Regions from separate parts of the Methylobacterium sp. Leaf93 genome, predicted to be linked through region 2. Evidence: predicted binding sites of a transcription regulator. Region 2 holds the regulator's gene; the other holds the start of a gene.
The links. The regulator HrcA, encoded in region 2, represses chaperone genes, less so after heat shock. The targets are predictions, from matches to a motif close to GTTAGCACTCNCNNNNNGNGAGTGCTAAC.
Positions count from the first base shown of each region.

Region 1 (7,531 bases), on a different contig from region 2:
GAGAGGCGGAATACCGCTTCTGGACCGCGGAGGAGCGCCTGTCGGCGCCGGCGGACAGCAACACCTACCGATCGGCCGCGGTGGTGCACAGCCACCTCGTCCCGCTGCGCGAACGCATCCGCTTCGTCGGACCCGGCGACACGGTCGCGCCCGGCATCGACGTGGTGGCCGCCTTCGGGCACACGCCGGGGCACCTTGCCTTCCATTGCGAGAGCGAGGGGCAACGGATGCTCGTGTGGGGCGATTGCGCCCATCACGAGGTGGCATCCCTGATTCACCCCGAATGGCACGCGTTGTTCGATCTCGACAAGGCTCAAGGCATCGCGACCCGTCGGGCTATTTACGCGATGGTCGCCACCGAAAGGCTGCTGGTGGCGGGCTATCACACGGCGTTCCCGTCGCTCGGCCATGTCGAAGCGCGAGGAACGGGCTTTCGCTGGATTCCGGTGAGCGAGTCCGGAACTCCCTGAGCCCCCTCTTCCCGTCAGCGGCCGATCCTAGCCATCGACAGGACATGCGCAGGTCTTGGCGAAATGCGTAGGTGTAGGCGTCGCTTCGGGCCTACTCCGCCGCCTCCAGCACCCGCGTCCCGCCCAATCCTTCCAGTACCGCCGGCTTCGGCCCGCCCGTCGCCCAGTCCAGCAGTTCCACCGTGTGCACGATGGGGATGCGCGTGCCGTTCCCGATCTGCGTGGCGCAGCCGATATTGCCGGTGGCGATGAGATCGGGGCGCATACGCTCGATATTGGCCACCTTCCGGTCGCGCAGGCGCCCGGCGATCTCCGGCTGGAGGATGTTGTAGGTGCCGGCCGAGCCGCAGCAGATATGGCCCTCGGGCACGTCCTTCACGGTGAAGCCGGCCTTCTTGAGCAGATTCTTCGGCTCGGTGCGGATGCCCTGGCCGTGCTGCATCGAGCAGGCGGAATGGTAGGCGACCACGAGGTCGCTCTCGAACAGGGGCGGCATCAGGCCGAGGCTGGCGACGTATTCGGTGACGTCCTTGGCGAGAGCCGAGACCCGCGCCGCCTTGTCCGCATAGGCCGGGTCGTCGCGGAACATGAAGCCGTAATCCTTGATCGTCGTGCCGCAGCCCGAGGCCGTGACGATGATCGCGTCGAGGCCGTCGCCGTCCATCTCGGCGATCCAGGCATCGAGGGTGCGCTTGGCCTGGGCGTGGGAGGTCTCGGACTTGCCCATATGGTGGGTGAGCGCGCCGCAGCACCCCTCCCCCTTCGCCTGAACCACCTCGACGCCGTGGCGGGTGAGAAGCCGGACTGCCGCCTCGTTGAAATCCGGCCGCAACACGCTCTGGGCGCAGCCGCGCAGGAGGGCGACCCGGCCGGCGCGGGCGGGTGCGGCCTCGCCCTGGAGCAGGGCGCTGGCTTCCCGCGCGCGGTTGTCGGCGGGGAAGGTGCCGGGCCGGTCGTTGACGGTGCGGTTGGGCAGGAGCGCGGGGGCGAGGTCGAGCATCGCCGCAAGCCGGTTGCCGACACGGGGCAACTGGGCGACGAGGGGCCGGAACGGCGCGCCGATCTTGGCGGCCAGGAGCGCCAGGCGGAAGCGATTCGGATAGGGCAGCACGAAGGCGAGGACACTGCGCAGGAGCCTGTCGCTCAAGGGCCGGCGATAGGTTTCCTCGATATGCGTGCGGGCGTGATCCACGAGGTGCATGTAATGCACGCCCGAGGGACAGGTCGTCATGCAGGACAGGCAGGACAGGCAGCGGTCGACATGCTTGACCACCTCCGGTGTCGCCGGCTTGCCGCCCTCCAGCATGTCCTTGATGAGGTAGATGCGGCCGCGCGGGGAATCGAGCTCGTCGCCGAGGAGGAGATAGGTCGGGCAGGTGGCGGTGCAGAACCCGCAATGCACGCAGGTCCGCAGGATCTTCTCGGACGCCGCCATCGCCGGCTCGGCGAGTTGCGTCAGGCTGAAATTGGTCTGCACGGCGTTTCCTCAGGGTCCCGATCACGTCAGCCATCCTGGCGATCTTCCGCCGCCCGGCGCTGTTTCCCGCAGCTTAGAGGGAATTTAGGCGGAAGCCGAGGCTTGGAACGGCTCTAAGTGGCAGCCTGCCGCACTCCGACGGCCCAGACGTCGCAGGGCGAGCGCGCCCCACGAGCGCTCACCTCGCGACGGTCAAATCCCCGCATACATCCGGCCGGGATTGAACACCCCCTTCGGATCGTGGGCCGCCTTGATCCCGGCCGTCATCCGCAGCAGCGGGTCCGACAGGGGCTCGAAGACGGCGGTCGCCGCGCGCACCGCGTCCGGCGCCCGCACCAGGGTGGCGTGGCCTCCGGTGGAGCGCAGGACGTCGCGGATGGTCTCGGCGCCGGCATCGCCCTCGGCCGAGGTGGCGAGCCAGACGAGGCCGCCGCCCCAATCGTAGAACCAGCGCGCCTGGCGCCGCGCCGCGATGGCGGCGGTGACGGCGGGTCCTTTGGTCGGCGTGGTGGAGATCCGCCATACGGCGGCTGCGCGCGGTTCCGTCAGCGGGATCACGTCGCGGATCGCGGCCCACAGGACGGCACCGATCCCGTCCTCGATGATCTCCGGCTCGCCGAAGCGCCGCAGCAGCTTGCGCAACTCGCCGAGGCGGTAATCGAGGGAGTCCGAAAAGCCCTCCAGGCGCATCAGGGTGCGGGGGCTCGGCCCGTCGAGGCCGCTCGGCAGGTGAGCGGCGCCCGTGAGTTCGAACGGCGATCCGAGGGCGGCGCTGAGAGCCGCCACCGCCGTTGCATCGTCCAGGCCGGAAAAGGCCAGGGTCGCCGTCCGCTCCTGCACCGGAAGGACCTTGAAGGTCACCTCGGTGAGAAGGCCGAGGGTGCCCCACGAGCCGGCCATGAGCTTGACGAGGTCGAGGCCGGTGACGTTCTTCATCACCCGGCCGCCGGACTTGATGGCCTCGCCGCGCCCGTTGACGAAACGGACGCCGATCAGGCTGTCGCGGGCCGCACCCGCATTGATCCGGCGCGGTCCCGCATTGTTGGTGGCCGCCACCGCGCCGAAGGTCGGCTCGCCGGTCGAGCCCATCAGGATGCGGTGGTCCATCGGCTCGAAGGGCAGCATCTGGCCGCGTTCCGCCAGCAGGGCCTGCACCTGCGCGAGGGGGGTGCCGGCGCGGGCGGCGACCACCATCTCGGCCGGCTCGTAGAGCGTGATGCCGGAGAGTTTCAGGGAGGAGAGGGTCGATTCGTCCTGTGCCGGGCGGCCGATGGCGGCCTTGGTGCCCCCGCCCACGAGACGCATCGGCTCGGCGCGGCCGGCGGCATCGGCGACGATGGCTTGCGCCTCGCCCTCGTCCTGAGGCTCGTATGTCCGCATCGTTTCCCGCCCGTTGTGATGCTCGCCGGCATCCTTTGCCGAACCATATGCGGGAAGCGATGCCACCCTTTCAAGCGGCGCTCCTGTCTCAGGCCGTCGGGGTGACGGCGCGCTGCCGCAGATAGGCGGCGGCGAGGCCGCGCAGGCCGGCGATGTCGAACAGCGCCACGAGCAGGGCATAGACCAGCACGCCGAGGGGCAGGGAGATGGCGAGGGTTAGGGCCGGGTCCATGTGCCGGAACGGCGCGAGGCAAGCCATCATCGCCAGGGTGGCGGTGCAGGCGGCAAAGACGTCCCACCAGTCGATCCGCAGGCGCTGCGGTCCGGCGAGAGCGCGGACCGCCAGCCACAGGGTCGAGGCGACCAGGCCGGCGCTCTGCGCCATGGCGATGCCGGGCGCCCCGAAATGCGTGGGCAGGACGAGCAGGCAGGCGGCATTCACGCCTAGGCCGACGATGGCGGCGGCGATGACGGGTACTGTCTTGCGGCGGATCTGGAAGATCGGGTTGAGGCCGAAATTGAGCAGGGTGCCGCAGAGCAGGCCCGGGATGAGGATCATCGCATAGAGGGCGAAGGGCCCGCGATACGCCTCCGGCACGATGAGCCCTTGGATCGCCGGAAGCACCGCCCAGAGCCCGCCGGCGCAGGGCACCATCAGCGCCACCACGATGCCTGCGTTGCGGCCGATCTGGGCCTCGGCCGCCACGTGGCCCTCGTGCTCGTCCACCCGTACGGCGAGCTGGAACAGGATGAGATCGAGGGCCGTGCCGATCATGCTGAGGCTGCGGGTGGCGACATCCGCGGCCAGGGCGAAATAGCCGGCCTCCGCCAGTCCGAACCACATGGCGATGGCGCTGCGGTTGAGGAACGGCGTGATCTGGTAGATCGCGTTCGCGACGATAAGCGGCAGCCCGTAGGCGCGAAACAGCCGCCAGGTCTCGCCCATGCGCACGCGGACGATGGGCACCTTCGGATCGAGCAGAGGCCTGCGCAGCACGAGGACGGGCAGGAACTGGCTGAGCCCGCAGGCGACGAGCACCCAAACCGGCTGGGGAAACAGCCAGGCCGCCCCCGCCATGAGCAGGAAGGCGAGGCCGTTCTTGACGATGGTCAGCTTCAGGTAGAGGCCGCCGTCGAAGCGTGCCCGCGTCAGGGCCGCGTGATAATCGAACAGGCCGATGCCGAAGGCGGCCAGCCCCGCCCCCGCCGCGATGGCGAAGCGCCCTTGCGCATCCATCTCCACCGTCGCGCCGACCACCGCGCACAGGGCGGAAGCGACCAGCAGGACGAGGGTGAGGACGGCGTAGGCGCGGTCCAGCCCGTGACGGATCCAGGGTTCCTCCTGCCGGACGCGGTTGGAATAGAACCGGGTCGCCGAGAGCCGAAGCCATTCGAAGACCAGGGTGTTGAGGACCACGGCACCTGTAGTGGCGAGGCCGAACAGGCCGAAATCCGCCGGCCCCATCAGCTTGGCGAGGAGCAGGCCGAGGCAGAAATTGAGCCCGGCATTCAGGATGAAGGCGGCGATCACGGCCATGCGGTCGACTCTGGTCGCCGGGTGCCCGGCTCTGCTCCCGATCCTTGCGCGCCGGCCCGAAAAGAATTCCCTAAATCCCGAACCCGCCGGGTCGGCCCAGCCTCAGAACCAGCCGCGCAGCTTGAAGAAGACGACGGGGATGATCGCGCTGATGACGATCAGCGACAGACCATAGGGATAGCCGTAGACCCAGTCGAGTTCCGGCATGTGCTTGAAGTTCATGCCGTACATGGAGGCGATGAGGGTCGGCGGCACGCCCACCACCGAGACCACGGTGAGCACGCGGAAGGTGTTGTTCTGCTCGATGCTGATGAGGCCGAGGGTGGCGTCGAGGAGGAACTGCACGTTCTCCGAAAGCCGGATCTCGAACTCGTCGAGGGAGGCGATGTCCCGGCGCAGGGTCTCGAAGCGCGGCATCTCGGTGGCGCCGAGGAGGTGTTCGCACTCGCCGGCGACGAAGGGGAGGATGCGCTCGAGGCCGAGCAGGCTCGAGCGGATCTTGCCGAGTGCCTTGCCTCGCCGGCCGACGCTGCGGAGGATGCGGCGCAGCGCGAGGTCGCGCCGGCGCGGGGTCTTGCCGGAATCGCCTGCGGTGCCCCCTGCCCTCACGTCGAAATCGAAGATCCGGGTGGAGAGCGCGTCGAGATCGGCGCCCATCTCCTCCAGGGCGTCGGCGAGGCTGTCGACCAGCTCCTCCACCAGGAGGAGGAAGATCTCGGTGCCGGTCTGGCAATCCCCGTCGCCGTCGCCGATGCGCTTCTTGACCTCCTCGAAGGCTCTGAGCTCGTTGAACCTGACCGTGATGAGCCGGTCCCGGGTCAGGACGAAGCCGAGCGGGGTCAGCTGCGAATCCACCTTGTCGAAGGTGATCATCGGGGTGGAGAGCGAGAGCCCGTTCTTGAGCCGCCGCAGCCGGCTGGAATTCTCGACCTCGCTCAAAGCTTTTCGCGAGGGGACGCGCAGGCCGGTGGCGGCCTCGATATGCTCCGCCTCCTCGGCACTCGGATTGTTGAGATCGATCCAGATCGCGTGGCTCGGCACGCCGCCGCCATTGGCTGCGCCGGAATGCACGACCGCGCCCTGCGGTCCCTGAAGGCTGATCATGGGGTGATTGTCATCCGTCTGTCAGCGACCGGAGAGCAGAACATGCTGCGCAAACGCGGCATGACGCGTCGTCCGCGTCTTGACTCGCAAGGGGCTTGAGCCTACCTCCGCCCTTGCTTTGGCACTCTTTGCTCGAGAGTGCTAACAGCCTGGGTTGGGCGAGCCCTTCGGCCGCATCAACGCCATCCATGAATTTGAAGCAAGAGGGCAGCTCATGAAGTTCCGTCCGCTGCACGACCGTGTCGTCGTCCGCCGTATCGAAGGCGAAGAGAAGACCAAGGGGGGCATCATCATCCCCGATACCGCCAAGGAGAAGCCGCAAGAGGGCGAGATCGTCGCCGTCGGCCCTGGCGCCCGTGACGAGGCCGGCCGCGTGAACCCGCTCGACGTCAAGGCCGGTGACCGCGTCCTGTTTGGCAAGTGGTCCGGCACCGAAGTCAAGATCGACGGTCAGGACCTCCTGATCATGAAGGAATCCGACATCATGGGCGTCGTCGCCTAAAGCGACCCGGCCCTCTTCCTTCTTCCCATCCAAGCCCTTCGAGCGCGCACTTCGATGAGCGCCTCAGGGCTTCGAACCTCATGAGGATTTGAACATGGCAGCGAAAGAAGTACGCTTCGGCTCCGATGCCCGCGAGAAGATGCTCCGCGGCGTCGACATTCTCGCCGATGCAGTGAAGGTCACGCTCGGCCCCAAGGGTCGCAACGTCGTCATCGAGAAGAGCTTCGGCGCTCCCCGCATCACCAAGGACGGCGTCACCGTCGCCAAGGAGATCGAGCTCTCCGACAAGTTCGAGAACATGGGCGCCCAGATGGTGCGCGAAGTGGCCTCGAAGACCAACGACATCGCTGGCGACGGCACCACCACCGCCACCGTCCTGGCCCAGGCCATCGTCCGTGAAGGCGCCAAGTACGTGGCCGCCGGCATGAACCCGATGGACCTGAAGCGCGGCATCGACCTCGCCACCACCGCCGCCGTGAAGGACATCACGAGCCGCGCCAAGAAGGTCGCCTCGTCCGAGGAAGTCGCCCAGGTCGGCACCATCTCGGCCAATGGCGACAAGGAAATCGGCGAGATGATCGCCCATGCCATGCAGAAGGTCGGCAACGAGGGTGTCATCACCGTCGAGGAAGCCAAGACCGCCGAGACCGAGCTCGACGTCGTCGAGGGCATGCAGTTCGACCGCGGCTACCTCTCCCCGTACTTCATCACGAACGCGGAGAAGATGGTCGCCGAGCTCGAGGACCCCTACATCCTCATCCACGAGAAGAAGCTCTCGTCGCTCCAGGCGATGCTGCCGGTTCTCGAGGCCGTGGTGCAGACCGGCAAGCCGCTCGTCATCATCGCCGAGGACATCGAGGGTGAGGCTCTCGCCACGCTCGTCGTCAACAAGCTGCGCGGTGGCCTCAAGGTCGCTGCCGTCAAGGCTCCGGGCTTCGGCGATCGCCGCAAGGCCATGCTCGAGGACATCGCGATCCTGACCCAGGGTCAGATGATCGCCGAGGACCTCGGCATCAAGCTCGAGAACGTTACCCTCCCGATGCTCGGCCGCGCCAAGCGCA
Region 1 is NZ_LMMS01000029.1:86,192-93,722, reverse strand. Features, by position in the region: gene ASF26_RS19275 (MBL fold metallo-hydrolase) at 1-470, shown strand, start outside; gene ASF26_RS19270 (heterodisulfide reductase-related iron-sulfur binding cluster) at 562-1,947, opposite strand; gene ASF26_RS19265 (FAD-binding protein) at 2,140-3,327, opposite strand; gene ASF26_RS19260 (lipopolysaccharide biosynthesis protein) at 3,416-4,864, opposite strand; gene ASF26_RS19255 (magnesium transporter CorA family protein) at 4,967-5,968, opposite strand; gene groES (co-chaperone GroES) at 6,183-6,470, shown strand; gene groL (chaperonin GroEL) at 6,565-7,531, shown strand, end outside.
Region 1: the regulator HrcA is predicted to act here: its motif matches at 6,086-6,114, upstream of groES (co-chaperone GroES).

Region 2 (7,531 bases):
GGGCCGCGTTCTTCGAGGGACGCTGTGCAGAGGACTTTCGTCTGGCCGAAGGTGACGAGGCAGGAACCCTCGGCATAGCGGGCGACGGCGCGCTCCAGGGTGACGTTGCGCAGTTCGTCGTTCGCGCGCTTCGAGGGCCGCATGGGCACTCTCCTTGGTCGAGTTCCGGATTGATCGTCCGGGCTCTTAGGCCCCGGCTGGTTCACCGGCAAGCGCGGCCAGGAAGGAGAGGGACGCGCCCATGGGACGCGCCCCGAACTCACGCCTCAGTAGCGGTAGTGGCGACGATGATGATGACCGAAACGGCGGTGATGGTGGTGGTGGCCGAAGCGACGGCCGTAGTGATGGCCGAAATGGCGACCGCGATGGTGACCGAAGTGACGGCGATGATGCCGGCCGTGATGGCGCCAGTGACCGCCGCCGTACTGGACCTGCGTGGCGGCCACATTGACAGAGCCGGCGACCTCGCTGGCTACCGCCATCGGTGCGGCTTGGGCGCCGCGCGGAGTGCCGAGGATCATCGCGCCCACCAGGGCGACCACGATGGCGAGGGTCTTCGCCATGGCGGACAGGGTTGGGTTCTTCATCAGGACGGACTCCGTTCCGTGAGTTACTCGTATCGCCGACCGGTTTGGTGCGGATGCGATGGAACGCGTGGTCGCCTGGAAAGGCAGCATGCTCTGGATCGAATTTATATTTTTTGTTTCGGGATTAAGCAGAAGGCGCGCTTCCATCGGACGATGTTCCTAGCCACACGACCACACTGCGTCGTCGCTTGCTAAGCAAATGGGCAAGGCACTGACGGCGAACAGAATATGAGCATTCGCTCGAGCACTTCCTGGATGCCCATTTAGGGGCGCCTATTCGGTAGGCAGAAACATTCCCGCGCGAAGGATTCTCTATCCCTGTGAGTAAAGGGTCCGCCTCGTTGCGGCCGGATCCCACCGTCGATAGCACCTCGCCCCACGACCATGGCACACGTTATGCTAGCGGCGATTCCGGCTACGAACGGCCGCGAACGATGTGGGGGGGAGACCCGGCCGTCGGATCGCTTGAGGGACGAGAGGCTCGAAATGACGAAATATAAGCTCGAGTATCTATGGCTCGACGGATACACGCCGGTGCCGAACCTGCGTGGCAAGACCCAGATCAAGGAATTCGACGGCTTCCCGACCCTTGAGCAGCTTCCGCTTTGGGGCTTCGACGGCAGCTCGACGATGCAGGCCGAGGGCGGGAGCTCCGACTGCATGCTCAAGCCCGTGCGCCACTTCCCCGACAGCACGCGCAAGAACGGCGTGCTGGTGATGTGCGAAGTGATGATGCCGGACGGCGTGACGCCGCATGCCTCCAACAAGCGCGCCACGATCCTCGACGACGACGGCGCCTGGTTCGGCTTCGAGCAGGAGTATTTCTTCTACAAGGACGGTCGTCCCCTCGGCTTCCCCGCCAGCGGCTACCCGGCCCCCCAGGGCCCGTACTACTGCGGCGTCGGCTACAAGGAAGTCGGCTCGATCGCACGCAAGATCGTCGAAGAGCACCTGGACCTGTGCCTGGACGCCGGCATCAACCACGAGGGCATCAACGCCGAGGTGGCAAAGGGCCAGTGGGAGTTCCAGATCTTCGGCAAGGGCTCCAAGAAGGCCGCCGACGAGATGTGGGTCGCCCGCTACATCCTTCAGCGCCTGTGCGAGAAGTACGAGATCGACATCGAATACCATTGCAAGCCGCTCGGTGCGACCGATTGGAACGGCTCGGGCATGCACGCCAACTTCTCGACGGAGCACCTCCGCACGGTGGGCGGCAAAGCCTACTTCGAGGCGCTCATGGCAGCGTTCAAGGAGAACCTGGACGACCACATCGCCGTCTACGGCCCGGACAACCACATGCGTCTGACCGGCAAGCACGAGACCGCTGCAATCGACCAGTTCAGCTATGGCATCGCCGATCGTGGCGCCTCGATCCGCGTGCCGCACAGCTTCGTCAACAATGAGTACAAGGGCTATCTGGAAGACCGCCGTCCCAACAGCCAGGGGGACCCCTACCAGATCGCTTCGCAGATCCTGAAGACCGTCGCCTCGGTTCCGACCTCCGAGGAAGCGAAAGCAGCAGCCTAACACGACATCCGCCACGGCGCCGCTCGGCGCCGTGGCGATTTCCATCCTCCATGACTGTTTCATGAGCCGAATGGCGTCTTTTTAGGCAATATGCCTGCTATCGACACTGCGCTGACGATTGCCGAAGCATCAGTTCAGAACCGCCGCGTGTCACCCATGCGGAGATGGAGTGACCTGCTGAGACCGCTCATTCCAGCGGGTGCAGGACGTCGAACTCCTTGGCGAAAGCCGCTCTGGGACGGGCCATGCAGCGCTGGACTCACTCGTCGAGGATCGGATCGCCGCTGCCGAATTCACGGGCGCGAGTTTTCGGCCGAAACGCGTCGGGCTCCTGCGGGACTACCTCGCTGAGTTGAAGAGAAAGGCCGCGGACGCGGTAGAGGGCTGAGCACCGGGAAAGCGCCCGGGCGAGTGCGATCAGGCGCCGAAGATCGACCAGCCGAGGCGCTTGGTCAGCTGTTCGAGAGCGATCCGGCCAAGATGGGAATTGCCGGATGCGTCGAGGCCCGGCGACCAGACCGCGATCGACGCCTTCTCCGGTGCCACGGCGATGATTCCGCCACCGACTCCGCTCTTGCCCGGCAGACCGACCCGATACGCGAACTCACCCGAGCCGTCATAGTGACCGCAGGTGAGCATCACCGCATTGATACGCCGGGCTCGCTCAGCCGAGACCACGGAATAACCGGTCATCGGGTTGCGCCCGGAATGCGCCAAGAAACGGGTGGCGTTGGCGAGTTGCCGGCACGACATGGCGATGGCGCAGTGGTGAAAATAGACGCCGAGGGTAAAATCCACTGGATTGTCGAGAACACCGAAGGATTTCATGTAGTTGGCGAGCGCGATGTTGCGAAAGCCCGTGCGCAGCTCCGAGGCCGCCACCGCCTCGTCGATGATGATCGTAGGATCCTGCGCGAGGAACTGCATGAAACGCAGGATCTCGCCGAGGGCCTCCCTCGGCTGATGGCCCGACAGGATCACGTCGGTGACCGCGATGGCACCGGCATTGATGAAGGGATTGCGCGGAATGCCGCGCTCACGCTCCAACTGGACGATGGAGTTGAAGGGGCTGCCCGAGGGCTCGCGTCCCACCCGGCGCCAGAGTCGGTCGCCGGCCATGCCGAGTGCCAGCGTAAGGGTGAAGACTTTCGAGATGCTCTGGATCGAGAACGGCGTGTCGCTGTCGCCTCCCGCCGCCACATTGCCGTCCGCGTCGATGACGACGAGACCGAACGCCTTCGGATCGACCCGGGCGAGTTCCGGTATGTATGTAGCGACCTCCCCCCGGTCCGGCCTGTCCGCCATCTCCTCGGCGATCTCTTTGACGACGGTGTCGAGGTTAGGCACGGCGGCGTGTTCCTCCGAACGGACGGGAGCGGCGGGTCCGTCACCCAGACCCGCCGGCCACGGCGAGCAGGCTCGCGAGGGCGGCGACGCAACGCAAAGGCCGTTCCGTTCGGGCGGCAAACGGATTAGCAGACGACAGGGCGGCTATGCCTCACCGGTAAAGGTTGTGCCCGGGCTCCGGGCCGGACACAATCGGCGGTCAGGAAACACCCAGTGACCGAACGCGCACATCCCTATTCCTCGTCGCAGCAACTTCAGGCCCTCTCGGCCCTGAACGAGCGGACACGTGAGATCTTCCGGCAGATCGTCGAAAGCTATCTCACGACCGGCGAACCGGTGGGGTCGCGCAACCTCGCGCGGATCCTGCCGATGGCCCTGTCCCCGGCCTCGATCCGCAACGTCATGGCGGATCTCGAGCATTCCGGGCTCATCTTCGCGCCCCACACCTCGGCTGGACGCCTGCCGACCGAACTCGGCCTGCGCTTCTTCGTCGACGCCATGTTGGAGATCGGCGATGTCGGCCGCGAGGAGCAGGAGCGGATCGAGGCGCAGATGCGCGCCGCCGCCTCGGGCCACACCTTCGAGAGCGCCCTCGCCGAGGCCTCGTCGATGCTGTCGGGCATTTCGCGAGGGGCGGGCGTGGTCGTCACGACCAAGAGCAACGTCCATCTCAAGCACATCGAGTTCGTGCGGCTCGATCCCGCCCGCGCCCTCGTCGTCCTCGTCTCCGATGACGGCTCGGTGGAGAACCGCCTCCTCGACCTGCCGCCCGGCCTTCCGGCGGGCGCCCTGCAGGAGGCCTCGAACTACCTCAATGCCCGCCTGCAGGGACGGACCCTTGGAGGCCTGAGAGCGGAGATCGAGGCTGGCCGCGAGGCGATGAAGCGCGAACTTGACGTCATCACCGAGCGGCTGGTCGATGCCGGCCTCGCCACCACGGTCGGGCCGTCAGAGGCGCGCCAACTGATCGTACGCGGCCAGGCGAACCTGCTCGACGACCTGCGCGCGGTGGAGGATCTCGAACGGATCCGCCTGCTGTTCAATGATCTCGAGACGCAGAAGGACGTCATCGAACTCCTCTCCCGCGCCGAGGGCGGCGAGGGCGTCCGCATCTTCATCGGCTCGGAGAACAAGCTGTTCTCGCTCTCGGGCTCCTCGATGATCGCGGCGCCGTTCCGGGACGGTTCGCAGAAGATCGTCGGTGTCGTCGGCGTGATCGGTCCGACCAGGCTCAACTACGCACGGATCGTTCCGATGGTGGATTACACCGCCAGGGTGGTCTCGCGGATGCTGGATCGAGGCGGCCGCTGAGGGGCACCGTGCAGGGCGGCTTTGCCCGAGCTACGTGGTCCGGAAAGGCACCGCGCGTTTCTGCGCTTGGGAACCTACGACACGTCGAGGGCCCGAATGACCAAGCGGTGCCGGCGGCGGAGCGACATGCCTTTCGCCACGAGCGACAGATCGGTGGAGAAGCGGAAACGTAGAGGCTCCGGATCAGTGATGACAACCGATCCGGAGCCTATGGACTTACTTTCGCATCATCACGTCGCGGCTGTTGAGCACCAGTATCGCTATGGCCGGCATCGCGGCTACGGACGACAAAGGAAGATGCTTCGCCCTGCGGCGGCTCCCCTCTCGGAAAAACCGCCGATCCGAGATCAGCCGCGAATGACGTCCACGATCTCGTAGGTATCGGGATCGACGATGACGATGTCGTCATCCACGAGGACGTAGCGGTAATCCTCGTATTCCGGCACGATCCGAACGATATCCGGCGGGAGGTCGTACAGGGTGTAGTTGCGAGCGATGGCGGTTCCCACCGTCAGGGCGAAGGCACCGGCGGCGAGGCGCGGAATGCCGCGACGCAGCACGCTCTGGCGAAACTCCGTCCGCTGCGGAGCACCAAGCCGGCCATAGGCTCCGCGCACAGCGCTACTGTCGCCTCGTCCGCCTCGATCTCCACGCCCGCCCCTGTCCCCGCGATCACCCCTCTCGCGGTCCATCCGCTCGCCACGGTCCGCCTTGCCGTCCTTCATGTCGCGATCGGCCTTGCCGCCTCGCTCCATGCGCTCGCCCCGGTCCGGCTTGTCATCGCGTTCGGCCTTTCCGTCACGGTCTACCTTGCCGTCACGGTCTACCTTGCCGTCACGGTCTACCTTGCCGTCACGATCGGACCGGCCGGCATCCGTCCTTCCGCCGGCACCCGGGCGTTCGCCCTGCTCCATGCGGCCGTTCCGGTCACCACCGCCCCGTTCCATCCCGGCTGCTCCGCCACGCTCGCCCGCCGGACCGCCACGGTCCCCCGGGGAACCGCCACGCTCCGAACCGCCCGCTGCTCCGCCACGGTCCGCCCCGGCGCCACCGCCGCCACGCATTCCGGCGCCACCGGCCGATCCCGCACCACCCGCGCCGCCACCACCCGGCGCACCGGCTCCTGCCGCGCCGCCGCCAGCGCCGCCACCGCTGCCGGCTCCAGGCCCACCTTGGGCGAAAGCAGCCGCCGCACCGACGACCAGAACGGCAGCCGTCATTGTACTCCGCAAGAGCTTACTCATGTCGATCAGTCCATTCTCATGTGGAACTCAGACGCCGACAGGCGCCGATGCGAAGCCGAAACAGAAAGACCGGCAAAACCGTTCCTCATTTTTTGGAACATGACGCCTCTCATCATGGAGGCCGCGACGCTCGATCACGCTCAAGCTTGATTGATGGGCTTTTCATTGAACGGGTACGCTCGCCTATCCTTTGGCTCTGAACAGCCAACCGCCCCAGCGCGAAGAACGGCTGACATTTCCAGTGCGCTGTAGAAAAGCCGCGCTTAGGCCCTTGTGAATCGCGGACCGGTGCTTAACGTCGCCGCCTAAGAGACCTGTTCCGAAGGTCCTGCTCGAAGTCTGGGAGTCCACATGTCCGACGCCATCGCGATCGATCCTTCGCGGCCCGACGATCCGGAAGATCGCCGTCGCCGCATCTTCGCCATCGTCGGCTCGTCGTCGGGCAACCTCGTCGAATGGTTCGATTTTTATTGCTACGCCTTCTTCGCACTCTACTTCGCGCCGGTCTTCTTCCCCGAGGGTGACGATACCAGCCAACTCCTGAAATCCGCCGCCGTATTCGCCGTCGGGTTCTTCATGCGCCCCATCGGCGGCTGGTTGTTCGGCCGCATCGCCGACCGTCTCGGCCGCAAGACCTCGATGATGATCTCGGTGCTGATGATGTGCGGCGGATCGCTGATGATCGCCGTGTTGCCGACCTATGCCAGCGTAGGACACTGGGCTCCCGCCCTGCTGCTCCTCGCTCGCATGATCCAGGGCCTGTCCGTGGGCGGCGAGTACGGCACCAGCGCCACTTACATGAGCGAGGTCGCCCTGAAGGGTCAACGCGGGTTCTTCGCTTCGTTCCAGTACGTGACCCTGATCGGCGGCCAGCTCCTCGCCTCGCTGGTGCTGATCATCCTGCAGAGCGTCCTCACCGCCCAGCAGCTCACGGCCTGGGGCTGGCGTATCCCGTTCTTCATCGGCGCGATGGCGGCTGTGGTCGCCCTGTTCCTGCGCTCGTCGCTCGCGGAAACCGCCACGAAAGAGGACATGGCCTCGAAGGAATCCGGTACGTTTTCCGCCCTGTTCAAGCATTGGCGGGCGTTCTGCGTGGTGCTCGCCTACACCGCCGGCGGATCCTTAAGCTTCTACACCTTCACCACCTACATGCCGAAATATCTCTTCAACACGGCGCATATCGACAAGATCACCGCCTCGCAGATCTCCACGGCGGCGCTTCTCGTCTACATGGTGATCCAGCCCTTCTTCGGCTGGTTGTCGGACCGGATCGGCCGCAAGACCAACATGCTGCTCTATAGCGGGCTCGGCACGTTGATGGTGGTGCCGCTGATGACCGCCATCGGCGCCACGACCAACCCGTACCTCTCGTTCGGCCTGATCATGATCGGCCTCACGGTGATCAGTTTCTACACCGGCATCAGCGGCATCGTGAAAGCCGAACTGTTCCCGACCCAGGTCCGCGCGCTCGGCGTCGGCCTCTCCTACGCGGTCGCGAACTCCATCTTCGGTGGC
Region 2 is NZ_LMMS01000023.1:72,650-80,180, forward strand. Features, by position in the region: gene rph (ribonuclease PH) at 1-143, opposite strand, end outside; gene ASF26_RS12125 (hypothetical protein) at 267-587, opposite strand; gene ASF26_RS12130 (glutamine synthetase beta-grasp domain-containing protein) at 1,074-2,114, shown strand; gene ASF26_RS12140 (glutaminase) at 2,532-3,461, opposite strand; gene hrcA (heat-inducible transcriptional repressor HrcA) at 3,675-4,772, shown strand; gene ASF26_RS23745 (DUF1236 domain-containing protein) at 5,120-5,686, opposite strand; gene ASF26_RS23750 (hypothetical protein) at 5,614-5,967, opposite strand; gene ASF26_RS12155 (MFS family transporter) at 6,368-7,531, shown strand, end outside.